3 regions of the Streptomyces sp. NBC_01296 genome follow, and region 3 is predicted to be linked to each of the others. Evidence: riboswitches for the same ligand, from Rfam matches in the RefSeq annotation. Region 3 holds a riboswitch; each other region holds the start of a gene.
The links. A riboswitch is a leader RNA that binds a small molecule or an ion and turns the genes downstream of it on or off. The one in region 3 is predicted to bind cyclic di-AMP.
Positions count from the first base shown of each region.

Region 1: it holds a riboswitch for cyclic di-AMP, as region 3 does, so the genes downstream of both, OG299_RS11525 (M23 family metallopeptidase) here and OG299_RS23775 (transglycosylase family protein) in region 3, are expected to answer to the same signal.
Region 2: it holds a riboswitch for cyclic di-AMP, as region 3 does, so the genes downstream of both, OG299_RS08440 (LysM peptidoglycan-binding domain-containing M23 family metallopeptidase) here and OG299_RS23775 (transglycosylase family protein) in region 3, are expected to answer to the same signal.

Region 1 covers NZ_CP130720.1:2,583,962-2,593,655, forward strand. Annotated here, with positions in the region: gene OG299_RS11510 (bifunctional acetate--CoA ligase family protein/GNAT family N-acetyltransferase) at 1-540, opposite strand, end outside; gene OG299_RS11515 (HPr family phosphocarrier protein) at 725-1,006, shown strand; gene OG299_RS11520 (GntR family transcriptional regulator) at 1,174-1,839, opposite strand; gene OG299_RS11525 (M23 family metallopeptidase) at 2,041-2,835, opposite strand; cyclic di-AMP (ydaO/yuaA leader) riboswitch at 2,849-3,007, opposite strand; gene OG299_RS11530 (M16 family metallopeptidase) at 3,192-4,559, opposite strand; gene OG299_RS11535 (M16 family metallopeptidase) at 4,580-5,920, opposite strand; gene OG299_RS11540 (DNA gyrase/topoisomerase IV subunit A) at 6,156-8,612, shown strand; gene OG299_RS11545 (restriction endonuclease) at 8,718-9,694, shown strand, end outside.
Region 2 covers NZ_CP130720.1:1,796,246-1,805,939, reverse strand. Annotated here, with positions in the region: gene shc (squalene--hopene cyclase) at 1-229, shown strand, start outside; gene OG299_RS08460 (phosphorylase family protein) at 229-924, shown strand; gene hpnH (adenosyl-hopene transferase HpnH) at 930-1,958, shown strand; gene OG299_RS08450 (aspartate aminotransferase family protein) at 1,955-3,337, shown strand; gene OG299_RS08445 (tyrosine-protein phosphatase) at 3,404-4,225, opposite strand; cyclic di-AMP (ydaO/yuaA leader) riboswitch at 4,537-4,713, shown strand; gene OG299_RS08440 (LysM peptidoglycan-binding domain-containing M23 family metallopeptidase) at 4,716-5,699, shown strand; gene OG299_RS08435 (SGNH/GDSL hydrolase family protein) at 5,868-6,653, shown strand; gene OG299_RS08430 (MBL fold metallo-hydrolase) at 6,819-8,015, shown strand; gene OG299_RS08425 (sensor histidine kinase) at 8,266-9,694, shown strand, end outside.
Region 3 covers NZ_CP130720.1:5,214,040-5,223,733, forward strand. Annotated here, with positions in the region: gene OG299_RS23750 (SurA N-terminal domain-containing protein) at 1-480, shown strand, start outside; gene OG299_RS23755 (nucleoside triphosphate pyrophosphohydrolase) at 567-1,568, shown strand; gene OG299_RS23760 (globin domain-containing protein) at 1,576-2,772, opposite strand; gene OG299_RS23765 (cytochrome P450 family protein) at 2,903-4,177, shown strand; gene OG299_RS23770 (LysM peptidoglycan-binding domain-containing protein) at 4,280-5,320, shown strand; cyclic di-AMP (ydaO/yuaA leader) riboswitch at 5,597-5,768, shown strand; gene OG299_RS23775 (transglycosylase family protein) at 5,771-6,472, shown strand; gene eno (phosphopyruvate hydratase) at 6,793-8,079, shown strand; gene OG299_RS23785 (FtsB family cell division protein) at 8,184-8,672, shown strand; gene OG299_RS23790 (DUF501 domain-containing protein) at 8,747-9,295, shown strand; gene OG299_RS23795 (Ppx/GppA phosphatase family protein) at 9,292-9,694, shown strand, end outside.

The DNA of each region.
Region 1 (9,694 bases), 2.6 Mb from region 3:
GGTGAGGTGGACGGAGCCGCCCTCGAAGCTGCGCTTCTGCTGGTAGCCGACGTCGGTGAAGACCTTGATCATCTTGCTGTTGGCGGGCAGCACCTCGGCCGCGAACCGGCGGATGCCCCGCTCGCGGGCGACCGCGCCGATGTGCTCGAGGAGGGCGGAGGCGACTCCGCGGCCCTGGTGGGCGTCCTGGACGAGGAAGGCCACCTCGGCCTCGTCGGCGGGGGCGGAGGCGGGCCGGCCGTCGGGGCCGATCCGGTCGTAGCGGACGGTGCCGATGAACTCCTCGCCGACGGTCGCCGCGAGGCCGACCCGGTCCACGTAGTCGTGGTGCGTGAAGCGGTGCACGTCGCGGTCGGACAGCCGGGGGTAGGGCGCGAAGAAGCGGTAGTACTTCGACTCGTCGGAGACCTGCTCGTAGAAGCTGACCAGCCGGCCCGCGTCCTCCGTGGTGATCGGCCTGATCCGGGCGGTGCCGCCGTCACGCAGGACGACGTCCGCTTCCCAGTGGGCCGGGTACGAGGGGTCCGACGCGGTGGTCATGCGGCGATCTTAAGGCCCGGACCGGCCGGACAGCTCCTGCGCGGCGCGCGAGGCAAGTAGGGACAAACAAGTGCAAGCTGGGGTACGTCGAACGGCAGAGGATCCGAACCTGAGGCCGGTCGGAGCATTCGAGGCGTCGTGAGAGACTGGTCTAGACAACCGTAAGAACCTGAAGGGCATCACCATGGCAGAGCGCCGCGTCAACGTCGGCTGGGCCGAGGGCCTGCACGCTCGTCCCGCCTCGATCTTCGTCCGCGCGACGACCGCTTCCGGCGTCCCGGTGACCATCTCGAAGGCCGACGGGAACCCCGTCAACGCCGCGTCCATGCTCGCGGTGCTGGGCCTCGGCGCCCAGGGCGGCGAGGAGATCATCCTCGCGTCCGACGCCGAGGGCGCCGAGGCGGCGCTGGACCGCCTCGCCAAGCTGGTCGCCGAGGGTCTCGAGGAGCTCCCCGAGACCGTCTGACCCTTCGGGTTCACCCCCGGACATGCGACGAAGCCGCGGCCGCCGGAATTCCGGAGCCGCGGCTTCCTCGTTTTCGGGAATTCCATCGTCCGTGCCGGGAGACCGCGAATGCACCGCCAATGCGCCGTGAATTCGGCCGCCGCCTCCACAGTAATACGCGCTATTTGTTAATGCGGACCGCCCGACATGTTTACGGCATGTTGCGAAGTCCTCACGCGCAGCCGGTGCGCCCCGGCCGCCCGGTCCGCGTGGATCGCCGTCAGCGCCCGCGCCCGCTCGGCGTCCCCGCGCGCCACCGCGTCCACGATCGCCCCGTGCTCCGCCCAGGACTCCACAGGCCGGGCCGGCGCCTCCACGGCGTACATCCACGCGACCTTGTGCCGCATCTGCGTCAGCAGCGCGATCAGCCCGGGGCTGCCGGAGGCCTGGGCGAGGGTCTCGTGGAACCAGCCCCCCAGGGACCGCAGATCCTCGCCCTGGCCCCGCCTGGCCCGCTCCTGGCCCAGTCTGACCAGCCCGCGCAGCACCTTCAGGTGGGCCTCGGTACGCCGGCGGGCGGCCCGGGCCGCCGCCAGCGGCTCGATCAGCATCCGCAGTTCCAGGAGGTCGGCCGCCTCCTGCTCGGTGGGCTCGGCGACGCAGGCGCCCGCATGCCGCCGGGTGGTGACGAAGCCCTCGGACTCCAGGGTCCGCAGCGCCTCGCGGACGGGGACGCGGGAGACCCCGTACCGGCGGGCCAGCAGCTCCTCGGTCAGCCGGCCGCCCGGCTCGAAGACTCCGGAGACGATGTCGTCGCGGATTGCCGTGCATACCGCGTGCGCAGGAATACGCAAGTCCGGACCTCCGCCTATTTCCGACTGCCGACGCCATTGCCGCGACCGTGCTCGGATCGTACTGGGACTCTATTGCAACACGCGATGTTTTCCGAGCGCGGACGGAAATCGCGAATATTTACAGCCACAATGCGGCCGCTTGCGGCCACAACGCGAAGGCCCCGGCTCGGGGAGCCGGGGCCTTCGGTGAAGTGCTGCGGGTCAGACGTCGACGCCGTGGTTGCGCAGGTACGCGACCGGGTCGATGTCCGAGCCGTACTGGGCGCCGGTACGGGCCTCGAAGTGCAGGTGCGGGCCGCTGGAGTTGCCGGTGGAGCCCGACAGGCCGATCTGCTGGCCCGGGGTGACCTGCTCGCCGACGGAGACGTCCAGCGAGGTCATGTGGCCGTACTGGGTGTAGGTGCCGTCGTTGTGCTTGATGACGACGTTGTTGCCGTACGCCCCGCCCCAGCCGGCCTCGACCACGGTTCCGGCGCCCACCGCGTGCACCGAGGTGCCGGAGGCCGCGTGGAAGTCGATGCCGGTGTGGCTGCCGGAGGACCACATGCCGCCGCCCGCGTGCCACTGGGTGCTGATGTAGGAGCCGTCGACGGGGGCGACGAAGGTGTTGAGGCGCTTGCGCTCCTCCTCGCGGGCGGCGCGCTCGGCGGCCTCGCGCTCGGCCTTCGCCTTCTCCTCGGCCTTCTGCTTGGCCTCGGCGGCGCGCGCCTTCGCGTCGGCCTCCGCCTTCGCCTTGGCAGCCGCGGCCTCTGCCGCGTGCTCCTGGGCCTCGGCCTGGGCCTCGATCTGGACCGGCAGGTCCTCGGCCGTCACGACGGCGTTCAGGCCGGTGTCCTCCATGGAGGGGGCCTTGTCCGACGCGGCGAACGCCGGGCCTGCGAGGGAGCCGACGACACCGGTGGTGGCGAGGGCGGCTATGCCGGCGTAGCCGGCGGTCTTGCGGCTCAGACGACTGGAACCACGGTGCTTACCGGCGGCACGACTGCCAAACGCCATGAAGGGGCTGATCCTTTCCTTCCTTCTCGCCTACCGGGTTAGCTGACGGGTTCGGAGCAGGAAGGTCTCCTACGGGCCCCCTCTGACGAGGCGGTCCGATTCACCCCAGGGACACATGTGGGTCCCCGGCTCCCCAGGCTCGCGCCTGACGGGGACTCGGCGATCGCTGCCCGGTGCCGCGGATGCGGCGCGTACAACTGACGGACAGCACGGCCGACGCTAGGCGGATCATCAGTCAATCGCCAAACAGACACGCCTTTTTGTTGCGTACGCCACACCGCATACAAGCAACCTCTCCACTAAACAGACAAAAAGGGCTCCGGTGGACAAGCCACCGGAGCCCCTTGGGATGTCCGTCAGTTGGTGACGACGGTGACCTCACCGATCCCCAGCGCCCGCACCGGCGCCTCGATCTGCGAGGCGTCGCCCACCAGGACGGTGACCAGGCGGTCCACCGGGAAGGCGGCCAGGACGGCCGAAGTCGCCTCCACCGTGCCCGTTTGGGCCAGCTGCGCGTACAACCGGGCCTGGTAGTCGTCCGGAAGCTCCTGCTCGACCTGGTCGGCGAGCGTGCCGGCGACGGCCGCGGCCGTCTCGAACTTCAGCGGGGCCACGCCCACCAAGTTCTGCACCGCCACGTCCCGTTCGGCATCGGTCAGGCCGCCCTCCGCGAGGGTGCGGAGCACCTTCCAGAGGTCGTCGAGCGCCGGGCCCGTGTTGGGGGTGTCCACGGAGCCGCTGATGGCGAGCATCGAGGCGCCCTTGCCGTCGGCGGTGGAGCGCAGCACCTGGCCGAAGGCGCGCACGCCGTACGTGTAGCCCTTCTCCTCGCGCAGCACCTTGTCCAGGCGCGAGGTGAGGGTGCCGCCCAGGCAGTACGTGCCGAGCACCTGCGCCGCCCAGACCCGCTCGTGCCGGTCCGGCCCGATCCGGCCGATGAGCAGCTGCGTCTGGACCGCGCCGGGCCGGTCCACGATGACCACGCGGCCGGTGTCGTCGGCGGTCACCGGCGGCACCGGGAGGGCCGCGGCGGTGTTGCCCGTCCAGGTGCCCAGGGTGTCCGCCAGTACGGCGTCCAGGTCGATGCCGGTCAGGTCGCCGACGACCACCGCGGTGGCGGTGGCGGGGCGTACGTGCGCCTCGAAGAAGGCGCGCACGGCCGCGGAGTCGATCCGGGCGACCGTCTCCTCGGTGCCCTGGCGCGGGCGGGACATCCGCAGCGTGGCCGGGAAGAGCTGCCGGGAGAGCTCCTTGGCGGCGCGGCGCTGCGGGTTGGCCAGCTCGTGCGGGATCTCGTCGAGCCGGTTGCGCACCAGGCGGTCGACCTCGCTGTCGGCGAAGGCGGGCGCGCGCAGCGCCTCGGCGAGCAGGCCCAGCGCCTTGGCCAGCCGGGAGGCCGGGACCTCCAGGGAGACCCGCACGCCCGGGTGGTCGGCGTGCGCGTCGAGCGTGGCGCCGCAGCGCTCCAGCTCGGCCGCGAACTCCTCGGCGGAGTGCTTGTCGGTGCCCTCGGAGAGCGCGCGGGCCATGATGGTCGCGACGCCGTCCAGGCCCGCGGGCTCAGCGTCCAGCGGGGCGGCGAGGTTGACCTCGACCGCGACGACCTGCTGGCCGGGGCGGTGGCAGCGCAGCAGGGTCAGCCCGTTGGACAGCGAGCCCCGCTCGGGCGCCGGGAAGGCCCAGGGCCGGGCCTGGCCGGCCTGCGGCTGCGGGTGGAAGGTCATCGTGACGGCTGCGGTGTCGCTCACTGCTCCGCCCCTTCGGTCTCGTCGTTCTCGTCGGCCTCTGCCGGGAGCGGCTCGTACACCAGCACCGCGCGGTTGTCGGGGCGCAGTCGGGCCGCGGCCACGGCCTGCACCTCCTCGGCGGTGATGTCAAGGACCCGCTGGACGGCGCTGAGCGCCAGCTGCGGGTCGCCGAACAGTACGGCGAAGCGGCAGAGTTCGTCGGCGCGGCCGGCCACCGTGCTCAGCCGGTCCAGCCACTCGCGCTCCAGCTGCGCCTGGGCGCGCTCCATCTCCTCGGCCGTCGGGCCCTCGGCGGCGAACCGCGCGAGCTCCTCGTCGACGGCCGCCTCGATGTCGGGCACCTCGACCCCGCTGGAGGTCTTCACGTCCAGCCAGCCCAGCGAGGGCGCTCCGGCGAGCCGCAGCATGCCGAAGCCGGCCGCGACGGCGCTCTGGTCGCGGCGTACCAGGCGGTTGTGCAGCCGGGAGGACTCGCCGCCGCCCAGGACGGTCAGCGCCACGTCGGCGGCGTCGCACTCGCGGGTGCCGTCGTGCGGGAGCCGGTAGGCGGCCATCAGCGCGCGGGCCGGGACCTCCTCGACGATCTCCTCGCGCAGCTGCTCGCCCATGATCTCGGGCAGCGCGCCGTCGCGCGGCGGCTGCTTGCCGTCGTGCCCGGGGATGGTCCCGAAGTACTTCTCGATCCAGGCGAGCGTCTGCTCGGGGTCGATGTCGCCGACGACCGACAGCACCGCGTTGTTGGGCGCGTAGTACGTACGGAAGAAGGTGCGGGCGTCCTCCAGGGAGGCTGCGTCCAGGTCGGCCATGGAGCCGATCGGGGTGTGGTGGTACGGGTGGCCCTCGGGGTACGCCAGGGCGGTCAGCTTCTCGAAGGCCGTGCCGTACGGGACGTTGTCGTACCGCTGGCGGCGCTCGTTCTTGACGACGTCGCGCTGGTTCTCCATGGACTCGTCGTCCAGGGCTGCCAGCAGCGAGCCCATCCGGTCCGCCTCGAGCCAGAGCGCGAGCTCCAGCTGGTGGGTCGGCATGGTCTCGAAGTAGTTGGTCCGCTCGAAGCTGGTCGTGCCGTTGAGCGAACCGCCGGCGCCCTGGACGAGCTCGAAGTGGCCGTTGCCGGGTACGCTCGCCGAGCCCTGGAACATCAGGTGCTCGAAGAGGTGAGCCAGACCGGTTCGCCCCTTGACTTCATGGCGCGAGCCTACGTCGTACCAGAGGCAGACCGCGGCGACCGGGGTCAGGTGATCCTCGGAGAGCACCACGCGCAGGCCGTTGGCCAGCCTGTGCTCGGTCGCTGTGAGGCCGCCGGAGCCGGCCTGGGCTGTGGCCGTGTGACCCATGGGCATGTGGTCCCTTCGATCGCGATGCAGAGATTTCCGTCAGACCTGCCACTGTATGCAAGCGCGTCGGGGACCGGAGAAGTTCCCGGCTCAGACCTGGGTCGGAGTCGGCGTTGTCGGTGCCTCGGGCCACAATGGTCCGCGACAACCCCCGTCAGCCCCTGTCACACCACCCGCCACACCACCCGCAAGACCCCCAGCACACCTTCTTTCTTGGTTAAGGAGCCGCGCAGCGATGGCCCGCCGCAGCACGAAGACCCCGCCGCCGGAGGATTTCGAGGAGAAGATCCTCGACATCGACGTCGTCGACGAAATGCAGGGCTCCTTCCTCGAGTACGCGTACTCGGTGATCTACTCCCGCGCCCTGCCCGACGCCCGCGACGGCATGAAGCCGGTGCACCGGCGCATCGTCTACCAGATGAACGAGATGGGCCTGCGCCCCGACCGCGGCTACGTGAAGTGCGCCCGCGTCGTCGGCGAGGTCATGGGCAAGCTGCACCCGCACGGTGACGCGTCGATCTACGACGCCCTCGTGCGCATGGCCCAGCCCTTCTCGATGCGGCTGCCGCTGGTCGACGGCCACGGCAACTTCGGTTCGCTCGGCAACGACGACCCGCCGGCCGCGATGCGTTACACCGAGTGCAAGATGGCGGATGCCACGTCGCTGATGACGGAGTCGATCGACGAGGACACCGTCGACTTCACCGCCAACTACGACGGCCAGGAGCAGGAGCCGGTCGCGCTGCCCGCGGCGTACCCGAACCTGCTGGTCAACGGCGCCTCCGGGATCGCGGTCGGCATGGCCACCAACATGCCCCCGCACAACCTGGGCGAGGTCATCGCGGCCGCCCGCCACCTGATCCGCTACCCGCAGGCGGACCTGGAGGCGCTGATGCGCTTCGTGCCGGGTCCGGACCTGCCCACGGGCGGCCGGATCGTGGGCCTCTCGGGGATCAAGGACGCCTACGAGAACGGTCGCGGCACGTTCAAGATCCGCGCGACGGTCGCGGTGGAGAACGTGACGGCGCGCCGCAAGGGCCTGGTCGTCACCGAACTGCCCTTCACGGTCGGCCCCGAGAAGGTCATCGCGAAGATCAAGGACCTGGTCGGCTCCAAGAAGCTCCAGGGCATCGCGGACGTCAAGGACCTCACGGACCGCTCGCACGGCCTGCGCCTGGTCATCGAGATCAAGAACGGCTTCCACCCCGAGGCCGTGCTGGAGCAGCTGTACAAGCTGACGCCGATGGAGGAGTCCTTCGGCATCAACAACGTCGCGCTGGTCGACGGCCAGCCGCTGACGCTCGGCCTCAAGGAGTTGCTCGAGGTCTACCTCGACCACCGCTTCGAGGTCGTGCGGCGCCGCAGCGAGTTCCGCCGCAGCAAGCGGCGCGACCGGCTGCACCTGGTCGAGGGCCTGCTGGTGGCCCTGATCGACATCGACGAGGTCATCCGGATCATCCGGGACAGCGACAACTCGGCGCAGGCGAAGGAGCGGCTCATCGAGCGCTTCTCGCTGAGCGAGATCCAGACCCAGTACATCCTGGACACCCCGCTGCGCCGGCTCACCCGTTTCGACCGGATCGAGCTGGAGTCCGAGCGCGACCGCCTCACGGGCGAGATCGACGAGCTGACCGGGATCCTCGAGTCCGACACGGAGCTGCGCAAGCTGGTCTCCACGGAACTCGCGGCGGTCGCGAAGAAGTTCGGCACCGAGCGCCGTACGGTCCTGCTGGAGTCGGCGGGCACGGCCGTCGCCGCGGTTCCGCTGGAGGTCGCGGACGACCCGTGCCGGGTCCTGCTGTCCTCGACGGGCCTGCTGGCGCGCACCGCCAACGGCGAGGCGCTGCCGGAGGAGGAGGGCGGCGCCCGCGCGAAGCACGACCTGATCGTCTCGCAGGTCGCCGCGACCGCCCGGGCCGATGTCGGCGTGGTCACCTCGTACGGGCGCCTGCTGCGGCTGTCGGTGATCGACCTGCCGCAGCTGCCGGACACCCACGCCGCGCCGAACCTGGCGGGCGGCGCCCCGGTCGCGGAGTTCCTCTCCGGGCTGGAGGCGGACGAGAAGGTGATCTGCCTGACCTCGCTGGACGAGTCCTCGCAGGGCCTGGCCCTGGGCACCGAGCAGGGCGTGGTCAAGCGGGTCGTGCCGGACTACCCGGCGAACAAGGACGAGCTGGAGGTCATCACCCTCAAGGAGGGCGACCGGATCGTCGGCGCGGTCGAACTGCGCACGGGCGAGGAGGACCTGGTCTTCCTCACCGACGACGCCCAGCTGCTGCGCTACCCGGCGGGCCAGGTGCGCCCGCAGGGCCGCCCCGCTGGCGGCATGGCGGGCATCAAGCTCTCCGAGAACGCCAAGGTGATCCACTTCTCGGCGATCGACCCGGCACGGGACGCCGTGGTGTTCACGGTGGCGGGCTCGCAGGGGACGCTGGACGACTCGATGCTGTCCGGAAAGCTCACCCCGTTCGACCAGTACCCGCGCAAGGGCCGGGCCACCGGCGGCGTGCGCTGCCAGCGGTTCCTGAAGGGCGAGGACCTGCTGGTGCTGGCCTGGGCCGGCAACGCGCCGGTCCGCGCGGCCGCGGCGAACGGCACTCCGGCCGAACTGCCGCCCGTGGATCCGCGCCGCGACGGCTCGGGTGCCGCACTGCCCGCGGTCGTCGCCGCTCTGGCGGGCGGCGCGCTGTAGGACGTACGGCGGCGGCATTCGGGTGGTGCGACCGGGGGGACGTACCACCCGAATGCCGACTAGTGTTTTCCCGTTGGTGCTTGTGGTGGGGGCGGGGGAAAACTGATGGGCCGTCAGTCGAGCGGGATGATCGGGGACTGGGCCGAGGCCCAGCGCAGGCAGCAGCGGACGCAGGTGATCCAGCAGCGCGAGGCGGAGCGCCGGCGGCGGGCGTGGGACCGGGACGTGGCCCGGGGCGAGCGCGAACAGCAGGCCGCCTACCGGCAGCATCGCGAGGCCGAGGCGCGGCGTCGCACGGAGGGCATAGAGGCCGAGGTCGCGGCGCTGCAGAACCTGTTGGTCACGGGCTGCGGGGCAACGGAATTCCGGATGGCCTCGCTCGTACGGAGCGAGGAGCTCGAACCGTTCCGTCCGGGGTCGTTGGGGCATCCGGTGGCGCTCCCCCGCATCGAGCAGTTCCTCCAGCAGAGCAGTGGCATGGCGCTGGGTTCCTACCGGCGGGCCCAGGCGGAGCACGAGGCGCACGCCCAGTACACCCGGGCTCATCAGAAGGCGAGAGCTGCGGAGACGCGACGCCAACAGCAGCTCGCCGAGCACCGGCAGCAGTACGACCGGTGGGCGGCCGAGCAGCTCGCAGCGATCCGCGCGCACAACCGCGGGCTGAGCGAGCTGGCCGGAAGGCTTCGCTCCGGCCAGGCGGAGGCCGCGGTGGAGTACTTCTCGGCCGCCTTGTACGCCTCCACGGCCTGGCCCGAGGAGCTGCCGCGGCAGGTCTCGGCCTCGTACGACCAGGCGGCCCGGCAGCTGGTGCTCGACTGGGAGCTGCCCCGCTTCGGGGTGGTGCCAGAGGCCAAGGCGGTGCGGTACCAGCCGAGCACGGACCAGGACAGGGAGACCGCCCGCCCCGCCACGCAGCGACGGGCCCTGTACCGGGACCTGCTGGCCCAGTGCGTACTCCTGGTGGTGCGCGAGCTCTACGCCGCGGACGAGTTCGGCGCGCTGGACTCGGTGGTCGTCAACGGCTTCGTGGACGACCACGATCCGGCGACGGGCCGGGAAGCGCAGATCGTCCTCGCCACGGT
Region 2 (9,694 bases), 3.4 Mb from region 3:
CATGGCGCTGCTGTCGGCGGGGGAGCGGGACGGCAAGGCCGTCGAACGGGGCATCGGGTACCTGGTGGAGACCCAGCGGGGGGACGGCTCCTGGGACGAGCCGTACTTCACCGGCACCGGCTTCCCCTGGGACTTCTCCATCAACTACCACCTGTACCGGCAGGTGTTCCCGCTCACCGCGCTCGGCCGCTACCTGTACGGGGAACCCTTCGCGCCGGGGGAGGCGTGATGGCGGCCGCCCGGGCCGGCGGGCCCGCGCCGCCGCCCGCCGGGTCGCCCCCCGCCCCGCTGCTGGTCGCCTGCGCCCTGCGCATCGAGCAGGCGGCCCTGCGCAGCGGCGGCGGCCGCGGCGCCGCCCGCCCCGAACCGGGCTACGCCGTGCTGCGTACGGGCATGGGCCCGCGCGCCGCCGAGCGGGCCGTCGGCCGGGCGCTCGCCGAGCCGGGGCTGCACCGGGCCCCCGTCCTCGCCACCGGGTTCTGCGCCGGACTGGTCCCCGGCATGAGCCCCGGCGACCTCGTCGTCGCCGAGGAGACCCGGGACCCGCGGGGCGCCGTCACGTGCGACGGCACCACCCTGCTCGCCGAGGCACTGGCCCGGGCCGCTCCCGGCCGGACCGTGCACACCGGCGCACTGACCGGATCCGACCACGTCGTCCGCGGCCAGGAGCGCGCCCAGCTGCGCGCCACCGGCGCGATCGCGGTCGACATGGAGTCCGCGGCCACCCTGTGGACGGCCACCCGGGCCGCCGCAGATGGCTGGAACCGTCCGGTTGCGGCCGTCCGGGTGATCGTGGACGCTCCGGAGCATGAGCTCGTCCGTATCGGCACGTTCCGCGGTGGAATATCGGCCTTCCGCGTACTGCGTGCCGTACTGCCCGCGTTTCATGACTGGCACCGTTCTTTGCTGCTCCCCAGGAGGTGAGCCAGATGGCCATGCCACTGCGACAGACCATCAGGGTCGGGACGTATCTTCTCGAACAGAAGCTCCGCAAGCGTGAGAAGTTCCCGCTGATCGTCGAGCTGGAGCCGCTCTACGCCTGCAATCTGGCCTGCGAGGGGTGCGGGAAGATCCAGCACCCGGCGGGCGTGCTCAAGCAGCGCATGCCGGTCGCCCAGGCGGTCGGCGCCGTCCTGGAGTCGGGCGCGCCCATGGTGTCCATCGCGGGCGGCGAGCCCCTGATGCACCCGCAGATCGACGAGATCGTGCGGCAGTTGGTGGCCAAGCGGAAGTACGTGTTCCTCTGCACCAACGCGATGCTGCTGCGCAAGAAGATCGAGAAGTTCACCCCGTCCCCGTACTTCGCCTTCGCCGTGCACATCGACGGGCTGCGCGAACGGCACGACGAGTCGGTCGCCAAGGAAGGCGTCTTCGACGAGGCGGTCGCCGCCATCAAGGAGGCGAAGCGGCGCGGGTTCCGGGTCACCACCAACTCCACCTTCTTCAACACCGACACCCCCCAGACGATCATCGAGGTGCTCAACTACCTCAATGACGACCTCAAGGTCGACGAAATGATGATCTCGCCCGCCTACGCCTACGAAAAGGCCCCTGACCAGGAGCACTTCCTGGGCGTCGAACAGACCAGGGAACTCTTCAAGAAGGCCTTCGCGGGCGGAAACCGGGCGCGCTGGCGGCTCAACCACTCCCCGCTCTTCCTCGACTTCCTTGAAGGCAAGGCGGATTTCCCCTGCACCGCCTGGGCCATTCCCAATTACTCCCTCTTCGGCTGGCAGCGCCCCTGCTATCTGATGAGCGACGGCTACGTGCCGACGTACCGGGAGCTGATCGAGGAGACCGACTGGAGCAAGTACGGCCGCGGAAAGGACCCGCGCTGCGCGAATTGCATGGCGCACTGCGGCTACGAGCCCACCGCCGTCCTCGCCACCATGGGCTCCCTCAAGGAGTCCCTGCGCGCGGCCCGGGAGACGGTCTCGGGGAACCGGGAGAAGCCGTGACCGGCTTCGACCTCCGCGCCCTGCTCGACGAGCGGGGCGGGGAACGGTACGAGCTGCACACCAGGCACCTCAACCACCAGCTGCCCCGGATGCTGCACACGATCGGCTTCGACAAGGTCTACGTACGGGCCGAAGGCGCGCACTTCTGGGACGCCGACGGCAACGACTACCTGGACATGCTGGGCGGCTTCGGCGTGATGGGCCTGGGCCGCCACCACCCGGTGGTCCGCCGGGCCCTGCACGACGTCCTGGACGCACAGCTCGCCGACCTGACCCGGTTCGACTGCCAGCCGCTGCCCGGGCTGCTGGCGGAGAAACTGCTCTCGTACAGCCCGCACCTGGACCGGGTCTTCTTCGGCAACAGCGGCACCGAGGCCGTGGAGACCGCCCTGAAGTTCGCCCGGTACGCCACCGGGCGAACGAGGGTCCTCTACTGCGACCACGCCTTCCACGGGCTGACCACGGGCGCGCTCTCGGTCAACGGGGAGGGCGGGTTCCGGGACGGCTTCGCGCCGCTGCTGCCCGATACGAAGATCGCCCTCGGGGACCTGGCCGCCCTGGAGCGGGAGCTGAAGCGGGGCGACGTCGCCGCCTTCGTCGTCGAACCGGTCCAGGGCAAGGGCGTGCTCGCGGCCCCGCCCGGGTTCCTGCTCGCGGCGCAGGAGCTGCTGCACCGGCACAAGGCGCTGCTGATCGCGGACGAGGTGCAGACGGGCCTCGGCCGGACCGGTGATTTCTACGCGTACCAGCACGAGCCGGGCGTGGAGCCGGACCTGGTGTGCGTGGCCAAGGCGCTGTCGGGCGGCTATGTGCCGGTCGGCGCGACCCTGGGCAAGGACTGGATCTTCAAAAAGGTCTATTCGTCCATGGACCGGGTGCTGGTGCACTCCGCCAGCTTCGGATCCAACGCGCAGGCGATGGCGGCCGGGCTGGCGGTGCTCTCCGTCATGGAGGACGAGTCGGTGGTCGCGAACGCCCGCGCGATGGGCGACCTGCTGCGCGGGCGGCTCGCGGCGCTCGTGGACGAGTACGAGCTGCTCCACGAGGTACGGGGGCGCGGCCTGATGATCGGCATCGAGTTCGGGCGGCCGTCCTCGCTCGGGCTGCGCAGCCGGTGGACCATGCTCCAGGCGGCCCGCAAGGGGCTCTTCGCCCAGATGGTCGTGGTGCCGCTGCTGCAGAAGCACCGGATCCTGGCGCAGGTCTCCGGCGACCATCTGGAGGTCATCAAGCTCATCCCGCCGCTGATCGTGGACGAGCGGGACGTCGACCGGTTCGTCGGCGCCTTCCGCGCGGTCATGGACGAGGCACACGGCGGGGGCGCTCTGATGTGGGACTTCGGCAGGACGCTGGTGAAGCAGGCCGTCGCCGGCGGCTGACGGCCTGCTCTCTTCGATCGTCTCCCGGCGGCGGCGGCGGCGTCGTCGGCCGGGCTGTCGCTCGGGTTATCGCTCGAGCAGCTGATCCCGCAGCCGGTCGAGGGTCTCGGGCGTGAGTCCGAGGCCCTCGGCGAGGTACCGGTCCACCCCGCCCCAGTGCTCGTCGATGGTGTCGAAGGCCGCCCTCAGGTACTCGGCGCGGGCGTCGAAGAGCGGGGCGAGCAGCTCCATCACCTCGGGGGAGCGGGCCTCGGGCGCGTCGCTGCCGCGGCGCACGCGGTAGCGACGGTGCGGGGCGTTGGACTCCAGGTAGTCCGCCACGATCGCGCCGCGCTCGACGCCCAGCGCGAGCAGGGTGACGGCGATCGACAGGCCGGCCCGGTCCTTGCCGGCCGCGCAGTGCATGAGCGCCGGCACGCTGTCCTCGGCGAGGGCGTGGACGACCCGGCTGTGCTCGGCGGTGCGGTTCTCGATCATCGCGCGGTACGAGTTGGTCATCCGGGCGGCGGCCTTTCCGTCGCCGAGGAGTCCACGGAGCTGTTCGACGCCGCCGTCGCGGACCATCTTCCAGAATTCTTTGCCGGCGGCCGGATCCGACAGCGGGATGTTGACGTTCCGTACGCCGGGGAGCTCGATGTCGGGCCCCTCCAGAGCGTGGTCGGCGTGGTTGCGGAAGTCGAAGACGGTGTGCAGGCCGAGCGATGTGAGGAATTCTGCATCGGTTTCGGTGGCATGTGCCAGATGTCCGCTACGGAATAGTTTTCCTGGCTTGACCCTCCGTCCGTCGGCGGTCGGCAGGCCGCCCACATCACGGAAGTTGCGCACTCCGGCCAGCTCCGGCTCCGGCAGGGGCTCCGTCCGCGGGGGCTGGGGTATCTGCTGGGTCACGGGAACTCCTCGGCGTCGTCGTGGGATGTCCGAATTGCGCTGGTTGGGACCAACTTGCCATCACTGGAGGCGAGATCGGGCGCAGCCCCGTGAGCCAGATCATACGGTGACCGTGAGTGCCTGATCGTCGAAGCCGAAAGGCCCGGCCGGGGCGGTTGTTGGCGGCGGGGAATGGACGGAGGGTGACCGGAATTCCGTCGAAATCCGCGGCCTGTGAATCCGTCAGGAAATTCGTGGCTTGTTCCGTGCGGCGGAACTCGATTACCTTCGCGATCGATCCGGATGGACCGCCGAATCCTGCCGCCGTCCGGGAACCGCACCCGACTATTCACGCGCGCGGCAGGAGCGGGGGAACCAGGTAAGCCGCTGTGCCCGATCTTTGTATCGGTGCAGCTCGGGGTGAAGCCGTACATGTTCCGTTCATGTGCGGCCGGACATCTCCAGTCCGAACCCGACAGCTCACCTCGCAGGCGACGGAGAGGAATTCGCCATGCCTGCAAAGGGTAAGCACCGCCGTCCCAAGTCCCGTTCCATGGCGCGCGGCTTCGCCGTCGCAGGCACCGGTGGTGCGGCCCTCGCGCTGCCGCTGCTGGGTGCCGCCGGCGCCCACGCGGCCGGCGCCCCGGCCGCCGCCCCCGCCGCGGCTCCCGTGCAGGCCCTGCAGGTTCCGGTGGCGCTGCAGGCCGCGCCCGCCGCTGCCGCGCAGGCCGCGCCGGCCGTCTACACGGTCGTGCCGGGCGACTACCTCTCCAAGATCGCCCAGGACCGCCACCTCTCGGGCGGCTGGCAGCAGCTGTACGCCGACAACCGCGAGGCAGTCGGCACCAACCCGTCGCTGATCCACCCCGGGCTGAAGCTGACCCTCGGTGCGCCGGGCGAGGCGGCGCCGGCCGCGCAGTCCGCTCCGGCCCCGGCGAAGAAGTCCTCGGCCTCGGCCTCGGCCTCCTCCTCCGACGACAAGGGGTCCGCGGACGCCGCGCCGGCCCCCGCCGCCCCCGCGGCCGCGGCCGCCGCCGCGCCCGCCAAGAAGAGCACCGCCGCCAAGTCCGCCGCCGGTACGGTCAGCGCCGCCGGCTTCGTCGCCCCCGTCGGCGGCGGGATCTCCACCCAGTACAAGACCCCCGGCGCCATGTGGTCCAGCGGCTACCACACCGGTGTCGACTTCATCGCGAGCTCCGGCACCACCGTCCGGGCCGTGGGCGCGGGCACCGTGGTCTCCGCCGGCTGGGCGGGCGCGTACGGCAACGAGGTCGTCATCCGGCACGCGGACGGCAAGTACTCCCAGTACGGCCACCTGTCCCAGCTCTCCGTCTCCGCCGGCCAGAGCGTCACCGGCGGCCAGACCATCGGCCTCTCCGGCTCCACCGGCAACTCGACCGGCCCGCACCTGCACTTCGAGATCCGCACCGGGCCGTCCTACGGCTCGGACATCGACCCGCTGGCCTACCTCCGCTCCAAGGGCGTGAGCATCTGACGGCTCCCGCCGTCGGAGCGAGGCAACCGGACACGTGAGGCCGGGACCCGAGGGGGGTCCCGGCCTCACGCCCTGTTATTCCGGACTGACCAGGTGGTATAGATCACGGCCCGTCAACCCCTTCCTACGATGGCGTAGGTCACGCACCGGGGTGAAAGATGTGTTCTCGTGGCAGCGACGAAGACGACACTCAAAACCATCGGCTCGTACGCGGCGATCGGGGACAGCTTCACCGAGGGTGTGGGGGACCCGGGGCCCGGGGAGACCTTTCTCGGCTGGGCGGACCGGCTGGCCGTACTCCTGGCCGATCAGCGCGACGAACACGAATTCCGGTACGCGAACCTGGCCGTGCGGGGGCGCCTCCTCGACCAGATCGTGGCCGAACAGGTCCCCCGGGCCAAGGAGCTCGCACCCGACCTGGTGAGCTTCTGCGCCGGCGGCAACGACATCATCCGGCCCGGCAGTGACCCGGACGACGTGGCGGAGCGGTTCGAGGCGGCCGTCGCCGACCTCACCGGAGCCGTCGGCCACGTCATGATCACCACCGGATTCGACACCCGGGGCGTGCCGGTCCTCAAGCACCTCCGGGGCAAGGTGGCCACGTACAGCGCCCATGTGCGCGCCATCGCCGACCGCTACGACTGCCCGGTGCTCGACCTCTGGTCGCTGAAGTCCGTACAGGATCGGCGTGCTTGGGACGACGACCGGCTGCACCTCTCGCCCGAGGGACACACCCGGGTCGCGCTGCGCGCCGCCCAGGTGCTCGGGTTCGAGGTGCCGGCCGACCCCGACCAGCCGTGGCCGCCGCAACAGCCGCGCGGCTCGGTGGACGTGACCCGGGACAACATCCAGTGGGCGCGGGAGTACCTGGTGCCGTGGATCGGGCGGCGGCTGCGCGGGGAGTCCTCCGGGGACCACGTGGAGGCGAAGCGTCCGGACCTGCTGCCGCTGTAGCCCGGCGCGGCAGCCGCGGGGTGGCCGAGCAGGGGACCGGGACGGGGGCAGGAGGATGGGGACGCGCGGCGGAATCCTTCGGGGCCGGTGCGCGTTGGCATGGTGATAGACCGGAAACCAGTACGGCCCCTCACGCCCATCCGTCCCACCCTCCCAGGAGGCGCTTTGACCGGCTCCCGTCCCCTGCGTCCACGGCTGCGCGCCCTGCGGCCCGAAGCCTTCGGCGCGGATCCGTCCGGCGCACGCCTGGAGCGGATCCACCGCTCGCCGAACTTCGCCGACGGCGTCTTCCAGAACCCGGTCGGGGCCCAGACCAGGCCTTCCGGCTCCATGATGGAGTTCGCCAAGATCTACTTCCACAAGGAGCAGCGGCTCCGGCGGAACCCCGGAGCTCCCATCCCGGTCTACCCGACGACCCTCGCCGAGCTGGCGAAGCCGCCGGTCAGCGGGCTGCGCCTGACCTGGATGGGGCACTCGGGCGTACTCGCGGAGATCGACGGGCGGCGGGTGCTGTTCGACCCGGTGTGGGGTGAGCGGTGTTCCCCCTTCCCGTTCGCCGGGCCCAAGCGGCTGCACCCCGTACCCGTACCGCTGGCCTCGCTGGGTCCGGTCGACGTCGTGGTGATCTCGCACGACCACTACGACCACCTCGACCTGCCGACCATCAAGGAGCTGGCCGGTACGGACACGGTCTTCGCCGTCCCGCTCGGCGTCGGCGCCCACCTGGAGCGCTGGGGGGTGTCTGCGGACCGGCTGCGCGAGCTCGACTGGAACGAGGGCACCAAGATCGCGGGCCTCTCGCTGACGGCCACTCCCGCCCGGCACTTCTGCGGGCGCGGCCTGCGCAACCAGCAGAACACCCTGTGGGCCTCCTGGGTCGTCGCGGGCGACGAGCACCGGATCTTCCACAGCGGCGACACCGGCTACTTCCCCGGGTTCGGGGAGATCGGCGCCGAGCACGGCCCCTTCGACGCCACGATGATCCAGATCGGGGCCTACTCGGAGTACTGGCCGGACATCCACATGACCCCCGAGGAGGGCATGCGCGCCCACCTCGACCTCCAGGGCGGGATCCCGCACGGCACGATGCTGCCGATCCACTGGGGCACCTTCAACCTGGCCCCGCACCCGTGGGACGAGCCCGGTGAGGGCACCGTGACCGCGGCCGGGGCCACCGGGGCGGCGATCGCGCTGCCGATCCCGGGCCAGCCGTTCGAGCCGGGCGACGCGGACGCCCCGAGCGAGCCGTGGTGGCGCCCGTTCGTGGCGTCGGCCCCGGTGCCCGCCACGCCGACCCGCCCGGTCGCGACCGCGCAGCCGCCGGCCGTGGCGCACGAGGAACCGGAGGCCGTCGGCTCCTAGGGGGTGTCTCGTCGATCGGGCCGGAGCAGCCGCCCGTTCGGGGGTCGTGCGTCGCGTACGGCGGCGGCGGACGTGCGCCCCCGGCGGATTCGGGCTGTCGTACGAGCGCTCCGCCAGGAGCGGGAAGCAGCCAGGTCAAGTTCCCCAACTGGCTGTCAGGGGCGGGATCGTGCGGTCTAGCGTGGGTATCCGGTGATCAACACCGGGCCCCGGAACCCCTGGAAGCCCGGGCCCCACGTAGAGGACGCCGATGTCCGGACTCCGCGCCGCCCGCCACGCCCCGTCGAGACACGCCGTCACCGGTCCCGGGCGGCAGATACTCCCCCAGTTGGTCCGCGCCGCCCTGCTGCCGACGCTCGCCGCGGCGCTCAGCGGAGCCGCCGCGGTCATCTTCACGCTGCAGCTCGGCGGGGGCGCGGGGGAGCGGGACGCCCGGCTGTGGCCGGTCCTGGCCGGCTGCGCCCTGCTCGTCGTCGGCGCGCTGGCCGCCGCCCTGCTCGGGGCCCAGCGCTCCGCCAAGGCCGTCCGGGACCGCTGCGAGGCCCTGCGCCGCTCCAGCGTGCGCGGCCGCCAAGAGCTGCGGACCGCCGCCGAGCGGTTGGAACGGGGCGAGCCGCCGGCCCGCCCGGTCCGCGGCGGCCCCACGGGACCGCCGGCCGGCAGCGACCCGGCGCGGGTGGACGAGTTCTGGCTGCTCTCCCAGGAGCTGCGCGGCGCCCGCGAACAGGCGCACACCACCCTCGTACGGCTGGCCGGCCCGGCCGCGCCGTCCGACAGTGACCGCAAGGTCGAGGTCTTCGTCAACCTCGCGCGCCGGCTTCAGTCCCTCGTGCACCGGGAGATCTCGCTGCTCGACGAGCTCGAGGACACCGTCGAGGACCCCGACCTCCTCAGGGAGCTCTTCCACGTAGACCACCTCGCCACCCGGATCCGCCGCCACGCCGAGAACCTGGCCGTGCTCGGCGGCGCCGCCTCCCGGCGCCAGTGGACCCGGCCCGTCGACCTGAGCGAGGTGCTGCGCTCCTCCGTCGCGGAGGTCGAGCAGTACACGCGGGTCAAGGTGGTGCCCCCGGAGGGCGGCACCGTACGCGGCCACGCCGTCGCCGACGTGGTGCACCTGCTGGCCGAACTCGTCGAGAACGCCACCGTGTTCTCCGCCCCCGACACCGACGTGGTGGTGCGCGCCGCACGGGTGACCTCGGGCATCGCCGTCGAGGTGGAGGACCGCGGGCTGGGCATGCCGGCCGCGGAGCAGCGCCGGATGAACGCGCTGCTCGTCGACCCCGACCAGATCAGCGTCCGGCAGCTGCTGGCGGACGGGCGGATCGGCCTGTTCGTGGTCTCGGCGCTGGCCCGCCGGCACGGGATCGCCGTCGAGCTCAAGTCCAACATCTACGGCGGCGTGCTCGCCGTGCTCGTGCTGCCGCAGGAACTGCTGGGGGCGGAGGCGCCCAGCGCCGCCGACGCGCTCGGGGGCTCCCGGGCCACCTCGTGGGGGACCGGGGAGGGGGGCGCCATGCCCCCGCTGGAGCCCGTACGGGTGGCCGTGCCGCGGCCGATGCCGGAGCGACAGGTGCGGCCGGAGCCGGAGCGGCAGCCGCGACATGAGTCGGTCCCGCGACAGGCGCCGCAGCCGCAGCCCCGGCGGGAGCCCGAGCCGGCTGCCGCGCGGCCGCCGC
Region 3 (9,694 bases):
GGCGACGTCCGCGCGGCGCAGAACGAGTCCGGGCCGACCGCCGCGCAGCTCATCCAGGCCTCGCCCGGCCTGGAGCGCGTCAAGCTCAACAAGATGATCCAGACCGTCGTCCTGGAACGCGCCGCGAAGGAGGCGGGCGTGAGCGTCGGCGAGAAGGAGGTCCAGGACTTCCGCACGGCCCAGCTGGAGAAGGCCGGCGGCAGCGAGAAGCTGGCCGCGGCCGCCCTCGAGCAGGCCCAGCTGGCGCCCGGCCAGCTCGATGCCGACGCCCGCTTCAAGCTGCTGCGCGACAAGCTCTTCGACCACTACGGCAGCCAGGACAAGGCCGTCGAGAAGCTCGCTTCCGCCGCGAAGGCGCTGCACATCGAGGTGAACCCGCGCTACGGCGTCTGGGACGCGCAGCAGATCGTGCTCGGCGACCAGGACACCCCCTGGATCGTCCAGCGGACCCGGCCCGAGCAGGCCCCCGCCGGAGCCTGAGCCGCCTGGGGGCACCCCCGGCCGGAGGCTGGGGGAGGAGGTAGGTTCGGAGGGTGAACGACCACGCCGCCGAACCCGCCCCCGCCGTGCCCGCCGCCGGTCCTGCCGCTGCCGGCGACACCGCCGCCGGCCGGATCGTCCTGCTGACCGCCAGCCACCGGGTCGCCCCCGGCCTGCTGTCCTGGCCCGCCTGGCAGAGCCTGCACGCCGCGGACCGGGTGCTGTGCGCCGACCCGGGCCACCCGCAGCTGCCGTACCTGCGCGAGGCGGGCGTCGACGTCGCGCACGAGACCCCGGACGCGCACGCGCTGGTCGAGGCCTGCGCCGGCGGCCGCACGATCGTGGTGATCCCGGGCGGCGAGGGCGACCAGCGGCTCACCGACGGACTGGCCCGGCTCGCCGGCTCCGGCCGCGTCGACATGCCCGACCTCGAGCTGCTGCCCGGCTCCTACGATCTGCCCGGCGCCCGCCTGCTCGACCTCGTCCAGGTGATGGACCGGGTCCGCCGGGAATGCCCCTGGACCTCGCGCCAGACCCACGAGGGACTGGTCAAGTACGCCACGGAGGAGGCGTACGAGCTGGTCGAGGCCATCGAGGACGGGGACCGCGAGGCGCTGCGCGAGGAGCTCGGCGACGTACTCCTCCAGGTCGTCTTCCACGCGCGCATCGCCGAGGAAGGCCGTCCCGGCGACGGCGCAGAGCCGTTCTCCATCGACGACGTGGCCGGCAGCCTCGTCGAGAAGCTGATCCACCGGCACCCGCACGTCTTCGGGGACGCGGACGCGCAGACCCCGGAGGACGTCAGCGCGCACTGGCAGCGCACCAAGGCGGTCGAGAAGCAGCGGGAGTCGGTCACCGACGGGATCCCGCTGGCCCAGCCCGGTCTCGCGCTCGCGGCCAAGCTCGCCGGCCGGGTCCGCACGGGCGGCGTGCCCGTGGAGCTGCCCCGCGGCGAGGGCATCGGGTACGAACTGCTGGAACTGGCGGCGCGCGCCGAGGCGGCGGGCGTCGACCCCGAGACCGCGCTGCGCGCCGCGGCCCGCGTCTACCGGGACGCGATCCGCGCCGCCGAGGGCGTCGGCGAGTAGCGCATGCCTAGCGGGGCGCGCGCCCCGACGGGTTGTGCCAGTGCGGTGCGGGGCGGCCCAGGAACCACTCCCCGAAGCCCAGGGGACGGCCGTTCGGGCCGTGGCCCGTGCCGGCGGCGGGTACGGAGTCGTGGAAGATCCGCCCGGGGAGGGCGCCGAGCTCCCGGAGCACGTACGCGGTCTCGTCGATGAACGGCGGCGGGCCGCTGAGGTAGACGTCCTGGTCGGGCCAGAGCGCCCGGTGGCCGAGCGCGGTCGCGAGCCGCCCGGTGGCCTGGTTGCGGTGCTGCCCGGGGGCGGGCGTGATGTAGGTGACGCCGAGCCAGCCGAAGGCGGCGGCGTACTCGTCGATCAGCGGCCGGTCGTAGAGGTGGGCGGCGTCCCGGGCGACGACGAAGAGCCGTACGTCCTGATCGGGGGGCTGCCCGGCGAGCTCCTCGAGCATGGCCCGGATCGGGGCCCAGCCGGTGCCCGCCGCGATGAGGCTGACCGGCCGGTCGGCGCGGCGGAAGGTCAGCTGCCCGCCGGCCGCGCCGAGCCGCAGCATCTCGCCGGGCCGGGCCTCGCGGACCAGGGCGGTACTGAGCCGGCCCTGCTCGATGCGGCTGACGTGCAGGTCGAGGGTGTCGTCCGGGCGCGGGGCGTTCCCCAGGGAGTACGTGCGCCAGATCCTCGGGACCCGCTCGCTGCTCACGCTCACGTACTGGCCGGGGAGATAGGGGAAGGGGGCGTGCGGGCGCAGGGTCAGCACCGCCATGTCCTGCCCGTACTGGAGGTGGCGCACGATCTCGGCGTCCCACCACGGCGGGTCCTCGCTCGAAGCGGCTCCTTCCATCATGGCGTCGGCGACCACCTGGTACGCCTCGGACCAGGCCTTCTCCACGCCCGGGGTCCAGGCCTCGCCGGAGGTCCGGGCGAGCGCGGCGAGCAGGCTGGAGCCGACGGCCGCGTAGTGCTCGGGCCTGGCGAGGAACTTGCGGTGGTCGCGGCCGAGGTCGTGGAGATAGGGGAGGAGGCCCTCGTCGTCCATGTGGGCGACCACGTGGGTCAGTGCGGCGAAGAGCCGGTCGCGCTGGCGTTCCATGTCTTCGGAGGAGGCCGGGAAGAGCTCACGGATCCCGGGGTTGTGCCAGAAGAGGTGGGAGTAGAAGTACTTGACCGCGTGCTCGGCCCTTCTCTCCACCACCGCGAAACTGCTCTTCAAGATCCTCGCATCCACAGAACCGAAAGTAGGAGGACCGGGGAACGCGAGGTCAAGCGATGGCGGATCTACGGACAGCCGCGGCGAACGACCCATATGGGATGGCGGCCTGCCCGCGGGATACGGTCAGCGGGTGCACGAGCCGACCTCCGCAGCCCCCGCAGACAGCACTCCTCCCCAGGGCCCGACCCTGTTCGACTGGGAGTTCGCGACCGATCCGTACCCGGCGTACGCCTGGCTGCGGGAGCACTCCCCGGTGCACCGCACCAAGCTCCCCAGCGGGGTCGAGGCCTGGCTGGTCACCCGGTACGCCGACGCCCGCCAGGCCCTCGCCGACCAGCGGCTCAGCAAGAACCCGGCGCACCACGCGGAGCCGGCGCACGCCAAGGGCAAGACCGGGATCCCGGGGGAGCGCAAGGCGGAGCTGATGACGCATCTGCTCAACATCGACCCGCCGGACCACACCCGGCTGCGGCGGCTGGTGTCGAAGGCGTTCACCCCGCGCAGGGTGGCCGAGTTCACCCCGCGGGTGCAGGAGCTGACCGACCACCTCATCGACCAGTTCGTGAGCAAGGGGGAGGCGGACCTCATCCACGAGTTCGCCTTCCCGCTCCCCATCTACGCCATCTGCGAGATGCTCGGCGTACCGCGCGAGGACCAGGACGACTTCCGCGACTGGGCCGGGATGATGATCCGGCACGGCGGCGGCCCGCGCGGCGGGGTCGCCCGCTCCGTGAAGCAGATGCGGACCTATCTCGGTGAACTCATCCACCGCAAAAGGGATGATCTGGGCAATGACCTCATCTCCGACCTGATCCGCGCGAGCGACCACGGGGACCACCTGACGGAGGCCGAGGCCACGGCGATGGCCTTCATCCTCCTGTTCGCGGGTTTCGAAACCACGGTCAATTTGATCGGAAACGGGGTACATGCCCTGTTCATGAACCCCGATCAGCGCACCCGCCTCCAGGACTCGCTCGCCGCCGGCGAGAGCGGCCTGCTGGAGACCGGCATCGAGGAGCTGCTCCGCTACGACGGCCCCGTGGAGCTGGCCACCTGGCGCTTCGCCACCGAGCCGCTGACCCTCGGGGGCCAGGACATCGCGGCCGGCGATCCGGTGCTCGTCGTCCTCGCCGCGGCCGACCGGGATCCCGAGCGGTTCGCCGATCCGGACACCCTCGACCTCTCCCGCACCGACAACCAGCACCTCGGATACGGGCACGGCATCCACTACTGCCTGGGTGCTCCGCTCGCACGACTTGAGGGGCAGACGGCGCTTGCGACTTTGCTGACGCGTCTGCCGGATCTGGAACTCGCTCTTCCGCCCAACGAGCTTCGCTGGCGCGGGGGTCTGATCATGCGTGGCCTGCGCACTCTTCCCGTCCGGTTCACACCCCGAAACACCTGAACGTCCCCTGACCGGAAGTCAGCGCACGCCAAGAGTTGTGACTTGCATGCCAAGAAGGCTAGGTTCTGCCGTTACCCAGCCGTTATGCGAAAGGTGCAGCTCATGCGTTCCGGGAACGGCCGCCACAGACGCCCCCGCCAGGTACCCGCGATAGTCGTCACCGCCGGAGTCACCGGTTCCGCGTTGGCCCTGCCACTTCTCGCTGCCACCGGCGCGAGCGCGGCGGACACCTCCACGTGGGACAAGGTCGCCGAGTGCGAGAGCGGCGGCTCCTGGAGCGCCAACTCCGGCAGCGGGTCCTACGGCGGACTTTCGTTCACGCAGGAGCAGTGGAACTCCTCGGGCGGCCTCGACTTCGCCGAGCGCCCCGACCTCGCCAGCCGTTCGCAGCAGATCGCCGTCGCCGAGCGGGTGCTGGGCAGCCAGGGCCCCCAGGCGTGGGGGCAGTGCTCGGAGTCGGCCGGGCTGACCCAGCAGGCCCCCGCCGCGACCGTGGATCCGGGCCTGCCCGGCACGCTCGGCCCCGTCGCCCCGAGCCCCTCGCGCCCCGACCACTCGGTCCCGAAGGGCGGCTCCGGAGTGAAGGCGCTGGACTTCGGCGCCCCGACCCCGGCCCCGGACTTCACGATCCCGCCGGCGCCGCTCGCGCCGAACAGCGGACTGCCCGTCATGCCCGACCCGGACCTGCCGTCCACGTCGCCGACCGTCCCGGTGCTCCCGGGCGACCCGACCGCGAACCCGGGTACCCCCACGGCCCCGACGACGCCCACCGCGCCGACGACCCCGGGGAGCCCGACCACGCCCGGGAACCCGGCGGACCCGACCGCTCCGGTCGTCCCGGCCAACCCCGGCACCCCCGCGGCCCCGGGCACCCCGGGCGCCTCCACCGACCCGAGTGCCATCCCGGACACCTCCGGCACCGGCAAGCACCGTGGTACGCCCGCGCCGGAACTGCCTGCGGCATCTGAGGGGGCGTCGGCCCCCTCGTACACCGTCCAGGCGGGCGACAGCCTGGCCACCATCGCGTCCGCCAAGGGGCTCAAGGGCGGCTGGAACGCGCTCTACCAGGCCAACGAGCAGGTCATCGGCAATGACGCCGATCTGATCAAGCCCGGTCAGAATCTGGATCTAAGGCAGAAATAACGGCACTTCGGGCATCCGTAAAGAGCTGAATGTCCGTTATCTGCAAGTGAGACATGTGTCTCTTCCGGTCAACTGGCGTGTCCCGCCTGGAGCCTTCCGCAAACCCCGTCCTCACCTGCGCAAACGGCCCTAAAGGGAGCGCAAGTAGGGGCCGCATCTCCCCGGTGTTCCTCGTTGAACATCGGGGAGAGACGTGTCTACCTTCTGAGTCGCCCGCCACCGCGGGCTCCTTCGACCGCATCGCCGAATCCTGCCGGCGGACGGGGGGAACAGTCGTCGCGTCAAGCGCCGAAGGCAGGAGCGGGGGAACCAAGGTAGGCGCCGGGACCGGCCGTTGAGAGACGGCCGCGGAAACGGCTAGGGGTTAAGTCGTGCGCCACGTCGCACGGCCGGGCACTCATCAGCCCGAACCCGACAGCTCACCTCGTAGGCGTCGGTGAGGAGAACTCCATGCTGCTTTCCGGCAAGGGCAAGCACCGCCGCGCCACGGCCATTCAGCGGACCACCCGCATCGTCACGCTCGCCGGCGTCGCCGGTGTCGCCGTCGCCGCCCCGCTGATGGCGGCCGGCTCGGCCTCCGCCGCCACCTCCGGTGAGTGGGACCGCGTCGCGCAGTGCGAGTCCGGCGGCAACTGGTCCATCAACACGGGCAACGGCTACTACGGCGGCCTGCAGTTCTCGTCCTCCACCTGGGCCGCGTACGGCGGCAAGGCCTACGCCGCGCAGGCCAACCAGGCCTCCAAGTCGCAGCAGATAGCCATCGCCGAGAAGGTCCTCAAGGGCCAGGGCAAGGGCGCGTGGCCGTCCTGCGGCGTCGGCCTCTCCAACTCCTCCTACACCGGCGGTGGTACGACCGACACCCCGAAGAAGACGGAGCAGAAGACCGAGACCAAGAAGACCCAGCCGAAGAAGACCGAGCCGAAGAAGGAGACGAAGCGCTCCGAGGCTCCGACGACCCGCTCCGAGCGCTCCGAGGCCCTGGCCCCGAAGACCGGCAACGGCTCGTACGAGGTCAAGCCCGGCGACACCCTGGGCACCATCGCCGAGGCCAACGGCGTCAAGGGCGGCTGGGAGAAGCTCTTCGAGCTCAACAAGGACATCGTCTCGGACGCCGACCTGATCTTCCCGGGTCAGAAGCTGAAGCTCAGCTGAACCCTGCCGCAACAACTGCGGCAGCGAGCACAACACGCAGCATCCCCACCGCCCGGCGCGTCTTCCCCCCACGCGCCGGGCGGCGGCGTTTGTCCGGCCCGAGCCCCTCCTGTTCCCCTCCCCCGTCCCGCCACGGACCCGGCCGGGACGCCGGCAGTCGAGAGTCCTATGTACCGGAAGGCGGGTATTCGGGCCCTTTTTCGTCCCAGGAGGCGGGCGGTCGGCTGGCCGAGTGCCCGGAGCCGGTTAGGCTCTAGTCGGCGGGGCCATCCCACGGCCTGACATGCCACCGCACACCCAGCGTCACATCCCAGAAGGAGATGCTCGTGCCGTCCATCGACGTCGTCGTAGCCCGGGAAATCCTGGACTCCCGAGGCAACCCCACGGTCGAGGTCGAGGTGGGCCTCGACGATGGCAGCACCGGCCGTGCTGCAGTTCCGTCCGGCGCCTCCACCGGTGCCTTCGAGGCCATTGAGCTCCGTGACGGTGACCCCAACCGTTACATGGGCAAGGGTGTCGAGAAGGCCGTCCTCGCGGTCATCGAGCAGATCGGCCCGGAGCTCGTCGGCTACGACGCCACCGAGCAGCGCCTGATCGACCAGGCCATGTTCGACCTGGACGCCACCGACAACAAGGGCTCGCTCGGCGCCAACGCCATCCTCGGCGTGTCCCTCGCCGTCGCGCACGCCGCGTCCGAGGCCTCGGACCTCCCGCTCTTCCGCTACCTCGGCGGCCCGAACGCGCACCTGCTGCCCGTTCCGATGATGAACATCCTCAACGGTGGGTCGCACGCCGACTCCAACGTGGACATCCAGGAGTTCATGATCGCCCCGATCGGCGCGGAGTCCTTCTCCGAGGCGCTGCGCTGGGGTGCCGAGGTGTACCACACCCTCAAGAAGGTCCTGCACACCAAGGGCCTGTCCACCGGCCTGGGCGACGAGGGCGGCTTCGCCCCGAACCTGGAGTCCAACCGCGCCGCGCTCGACCTCATCGTCGAGGCCATCAAGCAGGCCGGCTACGTCCCCGGCAAGGACATCGCGCTCGCGCTCGACGTCGCCGCGTCCGAGTTCTACAAGGACGGCAAGTACGAGTTCGAGGGCCAGTCCCGCTCGGCCGCCGAGATGACCGAGTACTACGAGGAGCTCGTCTCCGCGTACCCGATGGTCTCCATCGAGGACCCGCTGTACGAAGACGACTGGGCCGGCTGGAAGACCCTCACCGACAAGCTGGGCACCAAGGTCCAGATCGTCGGCGACGACCTCTTCGTCACCAACCCGGAGCGCCTGGCCCGCGGTATCGAGGAGGGCTCCGCGAACGCCCTGCTCGTCAAGGTGAACCAGATCGGTTCGCTGACCGAGACCCTCGACGCCGTCGAGATGGCCCAGCGCAACGGCTTCAAGTGCATGATGTCGCACCGCTCCGGTGAGACGGAGGACGTCACCATCGCCGACCTCGCCGTCGCCGTGAACTGCGGTCAGATCAAGACCGGCGCCCCGGCCCGCTCGGACCGCGTCGCCAAGTACAACCAGCTGCTGCGCATCGAGGAGATCCTCGACGACGCCGCGGTGTACGCGGGCCGCTCCGCCTTCCCGCGCTTCAAGGGCTAAGGGTTAACCACGCTCTTGCTTCCGTACGTCCCCGCACTCGGTCCCGTACCGTGTGCGGGGACGTATTGCGTAGTGCGTACCGCGTACAAGGGGAGGCGGGATCAATGGCCGGGAACCGGGATCGGTTCTCCACCTTCTCCACCGCGACCAGGCTCAAGCAGCTCGGCGAGCGGACCGCCGCCCACGTCTACCGCTCGCAGACGCGCCGTCAGGTCCGCCGCAGCCGGCTCACCGGCCGGGCCGCGCTCCTGGTGCTCGTCCTCTGTACGCTGGTCGTCGCCCTCGCGTATCCGATGCGCCAGTACGTCTCCCAGCGCTCGGAGATCGCGAAGCAGCAGCGGGCCGCCGAGGCCGCGAGCCGGCGCCTCGAGCGCCTGCGCGACGAGAAGGCCCGCTGGCAGGACAACGCGTACGCGGAGCAGCAGGCGCGCAAGCACCTGCACTTCGTCCGCCCGGGCGAGATCAGCTACATCATGACCGACCCCGGGGCCGGGGCCGCCGAGCGGCACCGCACCGGAACGGCCGGATCCGACCGGCCCTGGTACTCGAACGTCTGGGACGGCGTCGACAAGGCCGACCGCCCCGGCGAGTGACCGGCAACGGCACTCCGAGTACCGCACCCCGAGCACCGCACCCACCCACGAGAACGAAGAGACTTCCTCCAGGCATGCAGACGCCCCCGCCCCAGACCGACCGGACCGAGCCGACCGACGCGGACATCGAGGCGTTCGAGCAGCAGCTCGGCCGCCCGCCGCGCGGGCTGCGCGCCATCGCCCACCGCTGCCCCTGCGGCCAGCCGGACGTGGTGGAGACCGCCCCGCGCCTCCCCGACGGCACGCCCTTCCCGACGACGTACTACCTCACCTGCCCGCGCGCGGCCTCCGCGATCGGCACCCTCGAGGCGAACGGCGTGATGAAGGAGATGCAGGCCCGGCTCGCCGAGGACCCCGAACTGGCCGCCGCCTACCAGGCCGCGCACGAGGACTACATCCGTCGCCGCGACGCCATCGAGGTGCTCCAGGGCTTCCCGAGCGCCGGCGGGATGCCGGACCGGGTGAAGTGCCTGCACGTGCTGGTCGGCCACTCGCTCGCCGCCGGCCCCGGGGTGAACCCGTTCGGCGACGAGGCGCTGGCGATGCTGCCGGAGTGGTGGGCCAAGGGCGCCTGCGTCACGCCGTGCGCGGAGAAGGCGCAGACGAAGGAGTCCGACGCGTGACCCGGGTCGCCGGCATCGACTGCGGTACCAACTCCATCCGCCTGCTCGTCGCGGACTGCGACCCCACGACCGGCGAGCTGGTCGAGCTGGACCGGCGGATGACGATCGTCCGCCTCGGCCAGGGCGTGGACAAAACGGGCCGGCTGGCCCCGGAGGCGCTGGAGCGCACCTTCGCGGCCTGCCGCGAGTACGCGGCGGTCATCAAGGAGCTGGGTGCGCAGCGGCTGCGCTTCGTGGCGACCTCGGCCTCGCGCGACGCCGAGAACCGGGACGAGTTCGTCCAGGGGGTCCTCGGCATCCTGGGCGTCGAGCCCGAGGTGATCTCCGGTGACCAGGAGGCGGAGTTCTCCTTCATCGGCGCCACCAAGGAGCTGACGGGCACCACCCACATGGAGAAGC